DNA from 2 places in the Roseibium sp. MB-4 genome. Region 1 is predicted to be linked to the other one. Evidence: predicted binding sites of a transcription regulator. Region 1 holds the regulator's gene; the other holds the start of a gene.
The links. Region 1 encodes PhoB, which activates phosphate uptake and scavenging genes when phosphate is short. Its sites were predicted from a motif close to TGTCATNNANCTGTCAT; they were not measured.
Positions count from the first base shown of each region.

Region 2: a site for PhoB is predicted at 1,251-1,267, ahead of ACVDG4_RS12460 (UDP-2,3-diacylglucosamine diphosphatase). Genes of this name have one in related genera too.

Region 1 covers NZ_JBRKQB010000001.1:2,013,409-2,016,614, forward strand. The annotation lists gene ACVDG4_RS09320 (aspartate aminotransferase family protein) at 1-492, opposite strand, end outside; gene ACVDG4_RS09325 (GcrA family cell cycle regulator) at 917-1,462, shown strand; gene phoB (phosphate regulon transcriptional regulator PhoB) at 1,529-2,224, opposite strand; gene phoU (phosphate signaling complex protein PhoU) at 2,312-3,007, opposite strand; gene pstB (phosphate ABC transporter ATP-binding protein PstB) at 3,040-3,206, opposite strand, start outside.
Region 2 covers NZ_JBRKQB010000002.1:297,471-300,676, forward strand. The annotation lists gene ACVDG4_RS12455 (glycosyltransferase family 4 protein) at 1-406, opposite strand, end outside; gene ACVDG4_RS12460 (UDP-2,3-diacylglucosamine diphosphatase) at 403-1,206, opposite strand; gene ACVDG4_RS12465 (SDR family oxidoreductase) at 1,468-2,247, shown strand; gene ACVDG4_RS12470 (OmpP1/FadL family transporter) at 2,308-3,206, opposite strand, start outside.

The DNA.
Region 1 (3,206 bases):
GTCCCCGCTGGGCACCTGATCGAAGCCCGGGGCCTTCGGTCCGAAACCTTCCAGATATTTCGCCTGGCCACCTGCTGCGATCGTGCCGAGTGTCCGGCCATGGAAAGCGCCTTCAAAGGTCACGATCTGATACCGGTCCTGCTCATTGCGGTCATAGTGATAACGCCGGGCACACTTGATCGCCGCTTCCATTGCTTCGGCGCCGGAATTCACGAACAGTACCTTGTCAGCAAATGTTGCATCGGTGAGGCGCTGCGCAAACCGCGCGCCATCCGGCATCTGGTGCAGATTGGAAATATGCCAGAGCTTGGCCGCCTGATCCTGAAGAGCCTGGACCAGATGCGGATGAGCATGTCCGAGCGAATTTACCGCGATCCCGGACCCGCAATCGAGAAATCGTCGGCCGTCACTCGTAACAAGCCAGACACCTTCCCCGTGATCGAATGACAGGTTCGATCTTGCGTAGTTTCCAAAAAGCGCGGACGCGGACATACCTCTTTAGTCTCCTTTGGCCGCCGGAAGCGCCACTGGTATCGGACCGTCGGAACTCCGGGGCATCGCCTTAATTACAGGCCAAAAACGCAATGTGCCGCCAAAGCGGCGGCACGTTGCAAGATCCTTATACACTGCCGAGGTCCCCGCCTGTCAATGGAAATGGCCATTGCCGGGGTTCGGGCTGTTTTATGTAAAAGTCTCAAGGACCTCGCATCTGTTGGGGAAAAGTCCGTTCATCCCCAACTCACTGCAGCCTGACGGTTGCTTCACAAATTAACGTTATTGTAACCTTTGACTAATCAGACACGACATCTCGTGCGGCGTATCAAATAGAGGCACAAGATATGCCATAATGGACTTGCGTTCGCGTGTCCAATAACGGGATTTTGGCCAGTCACTGGCCTTGGCAAGGGGTGCGGCAATGAGTTGGACGAACGAACGAGTTGAGCTTTTGAAGAAGCTCTGGAGCGATGGTTTGAGTGCAAGCCAGATTGCGGGTGAGCTTGGCGGTGTCACCCGGAACGCGGTGATTGGCAAGGTACACCGGCTTGGTCTTTCCGGCCGCGCAAAGTCTTCTTCTTCAAGCGCGAAACCGCGCCGTCCCCGCACAACGGCCAATCCGGCGTCTCAATCGGCACCGAAACGTCCGCAAACACAGCCGCAGACCCAAGGTTCCGCAGCGCTGAAGATGGAGCCGACGCCAGCCCCGGTCGCAGAGGTTCAACCCGTTGCAGAACCGATCGCTGACGTTGTTCCGATGTCCAAGCGGGCGACTATCCTGACGTTAACTGAGCGCACCTGTAAGTGGCCGATCGGCGATCCGGCGACAGAAGACTTCTACTTCTGCGGTCAGGTTTCCGAAGCCGGCGTTCCCTACTGCCCCTACCACTGCAAGATCGCTTACCAGCCGGTCGCAGACCGCCGCCGGAGCGCCAACAACAAGACCAGTGTTGCCCAGGCTTCCTGATCTCGAAATACCCAAGAAAAAGCCCGCCGATTTGGCGGGCTTTTTTGTTTGTCTTGAAAGTCTCGATCAGGCTGCCGTGAACTGGTCGTTGAAGGCATAACCAGCCCCGCGCACCGTGCGGATCGGGTCTTTCGCCTTGCCCTTGTTCAGCGCTTTGCGCAGCCGGCCTACGTGAACATCGACCGTGCGTTCATCCACATACACATCGTGCCCCCAAACACCATCCAAGAGCTGTTCGCGTGAAAAGACCCGGCCTGGTGCGGTCATCAGGAATTCCAGAAGGCGAAACTCTGTTGGCCCCAAATGGATTTCCTTGGTGCTGCGCCGGACGCGGTGTGTTTCCCGGTCAAGTTCGATGTCGCCGGAGCGCAGCATCGTGGACACCACCTCCGGGCTTGCCCGCCGCAAGATCGCGCGGACACGCGCCATCAGTTCGGGCACTGAGAACGGTTTGACCACGTAGTCGTCCGCTCCGGTCGACAGGCCTCTGATGCGCTCGGCTTCCTCGCCGCGCGCCGTGAGCATGATGACCGGCAAGCGCTCGGTGTCTTCGCGTGCCCGCAGGCGCCGGCACAGTTCGATTCCGGACAGTCCGGGCAACATCCAGTCCAGCAACAAAAGGTCCGGCTGGGTTTCCCGGAGGCGGATTTCCGCCTCGTCGCCGCGGACACAGGTCTCGACGGCGTATCCTTCAGCTTCCAGATTGTACCGCAACAGAAGGCTCAACGGTTCTTCGTCTTCGACGATGAGGACCTTCGGCATGAATTCTCGCTCCAATTCCCTCAGCCGGCACTAAAGCGCCGGCTTACAGTTCCTGCTTCACAACCCGCTCAGGCGGGCTCTGGCAACTCACATAGCGCCGGTTTCATCAACCTTGGTGCGGTCTTCCGGAAGCCGCTCGCCCGTCACCATGAAGAAGACGTTTTCGGCAATGTTGGTGGCATGATCGCCGATCCGCTCGATATTCTTCGCACAGAATAGAAGATGGACGCAGGAGGTGATCACCCGTGGATCTTCCATCATGTACGTCAGAAGTTCGCGGAACAGAGAGGTGTAGATCGCATCGACTTCGGCATCAGCTTCCTGCACGTGGCGCGCAGCCTCTGCATTGCGTCCGGTGTAGGCATCCAGAACCTTTTTCAGCTGCCCAAGGGCTAGCTCGGTCATGTGCTCCACGCCGATTGCCAACTTCTTGCTCTGAATGTCGTTGTCGATTGCGATTGCCCGCTTGGCAACGTTCTTTGCAAGATCGCCAACACGCTCCAGATCGTTCGCGATCCGGCTGGCGGCTGTGATTTCGCGCAGATCTTGCCCCATCGGCTGACGGCGCACGATCATTGCAATCAGGCCTTCCTCGACGTCCTGGTGCAGCGCATCAAGACGGCGATCCTGATCAATCACGCGGCGCGCCAAATCAGTGTCCCCGGACACGAGGGCGGAAACGGCTTCTGCAAATGCTTTTTCTGCAAGACCGCCCATTTCAGCGATCCGGCCGGCCATGACGTTCAATTCGTCATCATAAGCCGTGACTGTATGTTCAGACATCCTGTGTCCCTTCGAAAAAATGTGCGATCCGGTTAACCGAAGCGGCCGGTAATGTAGTCCTGCGTACGCTTGTCCACCGGGTTGGTGAAGATATCCTGTGTTGGACCTTCTTCAACCAGAATTCCCAAGTGGAAGAATGCAGTGCGCTGAGACACGCGAGCGGCCTGCTGCATGGAGTGCGTTACGATCACGATCGTGT
Region 2 (3,206 bases), on a different contig from region 1:
CGTTGCCGGCGTTGTGGAAGCGACGCATCCAGGCATAAGACCAGGACAACGGCACCGGCATCCGGGCAGAAACATACTCTGGAAACCGTGTGTGATAACTGGTGGTGAACGGCTGTCCGCGCTTTTTGGCGATCGCAGCTGCAAGCAGGCCAAGCGGACCTTCGGTCGCTATGTGCAGATGTTCACAGTCGAATTCATCCATCATCCGCCGCACGGTGCCCTTGTGCGTCAAAGACAGACGGATTTCTGGATATGTCGGGCACGGAAGTGTTTTGAATGCCTGCGGGGTCAAAAACTCCATGCGAACGCCCATGGCGCGGAGTTCGTCAGCTGTGCGTTCAAGCGAGCGCACGACGCCATTGATCTGCGGATGCCAGGCATCCGTGACAACAAGAATGGAACTCATGCGGCGACCGGAGCTTCCTGTGGCTTCGCCGTTTGGGCTCCGGTTTGGGCTTGTTCTACCCATCTGATCACCTCAAAGGTTCCATCATGATGTTCGGCAACCGCTGTGCAGCTTTCAACCCAATCGCCAGTGTTGATGTAGTGAATGCCGTTGACGTCACGGCTTGCTGCATGGTGGATGTGACCGCAGATGACACCGTCGACGCCCTGACGACGCGCTTCGTCGGAAAGAGCCTCCTCGAAGCGCCCGATGAAACTGACTGCATTTTTGACTTTCAGCTTCGCCCAAGCTGACAAAGACCAGTAGGTCAGGCCAAGCCGGCGGCGCACGGCGTTCAGCACCGTGTTGACACCAAGCGCTGTGACGTAAGCTTTGTCCCCAAAGAACGCGAGCCACTTGGCATGGCGGATCACCACATCGAACTGATCCCCATGGATCACCAGATACCGCCGATTGTCTGCGGTTTCATGGATGATGCTGTCGGTGACTTCCACACCGCCGAAGTGCGTACCTAGGAAGCTGCGAAGAAACTCATCGTGATTTCCAGGAATATAGACAACTCGAGAGCCCTTGCGGCCTTTGCGCAGGATCTTCTGAACCACATCGTTGTGGAGCTGCGGCCAATACCAGGACCGCTTCAACCGCCAGCCATCTGCAATGTCGCCGACGAGATAAATTGTCTCGGCGTCATTGTCCTTCAGGAAGTCAAGCAGAAGCTCTGCCTGGCACCCGCGAGTGCCCAGATGTACGTCTGAAATAAACAAGGCCCTGTAATGCCGCGATGTCTCCGAAGTGGACATTGCACGTCTCCTAGATCCATTGGACCGCTATAGACGCGATTCAAGTTTCACTATTATGACAGACGGGGTTTGAGGCGGCCTGACGTTGCGTTTTCCTAAAGTCATTGGAGGGTCTTTCCCTTAGCCGCGCCAACATATGCGTTTCAGCGCGCTCACTCAGGGACTCACAATCATGCAGGTCCATCGCTTAAGGGATAGCCGCAGCGGGTTTCCTTTCATATGGTCTCGCAAACCTCACCTTCGAAATTTGGGAGATCGATCATGGATTTGGGATTGCGCGGCAAGTCGGCAATCGTGTGCGCATCAAGCCGCGGGCTTGGCAGAGGTTGCGCAGAAGCGCTCGCAGAGGCCGGATGTGACCTGGTGATTAACGGGCGCGATAAAGATGCCCTGGAAGCAACCCGCGCGCATCTGACGGACACCTTTCAGGTCAAGGTCAGTGTCATCGCTGCCGACGTTTCAACACCGGAAGGACAAACCGCTCTCCTGACGGCCTGCCCGGAGCCCGACATACTGGTCAACAACAATGGCGGCCCGCCTCGCAAGGACTATACAGAACTCAATCGCGCTGCCTTGCTGGAAGGTGCCATCCAGAACTTCGTGACACCGATCGAATTGATCCAGGCGGTCACCCCCGGAATGAAGGCCCGTGGCTTTGGCAGGATCGTCAACATCACGTCCTTGTCCGTGAAGATGCCGATTGAAGGCCTGGACCTTTCCAGCGGCGCCCGCGCCGGTCTGACAGCATTCCTGGCAGGTGTTTGCCGCCAGCTGGCTCCGCATGGTGTCACGGTCAACAATCTGCTGCCAGGCAAAATGGATACGGACCGGCTGAGGGGTGGGTTTGAACGCTCCGCACAACAGTCCGGTCAGACAGTGGAAGCCATTCGCGCAAGCCAGGCTGCGGAAATACCCGCACGCCGTTTTGGAACAGCCGAGGAGTTCGGCCAGACCTGTGCCTTTTTGTGCTCCGCACACGCCGGCTACATCACCGGGCAGAACATTCTCATGGACGGCGGCCTTTACCCGGCAGCATTCTGACAAAAAAGCCGGCCCGCGATCGCGGGCCGGCAGAATTTTCAAAACCAGTCTGGCAGCTGATCAGAACTTGATGCGAACTGACGCTGTCAGGATGTCGACTGAAGAGTCGACGGAACCGGTCAGCGATCCCTTCGAAGCGCTGTAGTCCTGGTGACCCGGGACAAGGTTCAGATCGGTGTCTGTACCAAAGATATGCGTGTAGCCAAGATCAAACGAGAAGTGCTCGTTGAAGACGTAGGACGCACCGGCGCTTACCCAGATACGATCGTTGTCCGGAAGGCGCGCAGACCGGATTTGATCATCGATCGGTGACCACTCATACGCTGCACCGGCGCGGAAGGTCAGCTTGTCATTGAAGTCGTACTCACCACCGAGCGCGACGAAGTAGCCGTCATTGTAGTTGAACGGCAGCGTGGTCACGGTGGCGCCGGTCGCATCAGCCGTGATCTGCGGCTCTTTCAAGCGGCTCCAGTTTGTCCACTCGAAAGTACCGAGGACACGAATGTCGTCTGTGATGCTCTGCTTTGCCGAAAGAGTGACCATGTCCGGCGTTGCAAGCACGGTTTTCACGTTCGTGACGGCCGTCGTGAACGGGTTCGCCGGGTTTGGAGCAGCGATCGTCCCATCAATGTCGGTAAAGATCGCAGAGCGGTAACCGATGCCGATTTCCGTGGTCGCGGTTGGTTTGATCGTGACGCCGGCCGTCATACCAACGCCGACACCGTCACCATCAAGCTGCTGACCCGGAAACAGGGTAGCGCCTGGAATAGTCGGAGACGCTGAGGCATTCGTCAGGCGAACATCCGCATATTGGATCTGCGGACCGATCGCGACAGAGAACATCTCGTTGATCTTGTAGCCAACGACCGGGTTCAGGTTGATTGAGAAGATCTTGGAAGACCGGTTGTAGCCTGCACCGGTCCAGTTGCTGTCGTCCGGCTTTGTGGAAAGACCGAACG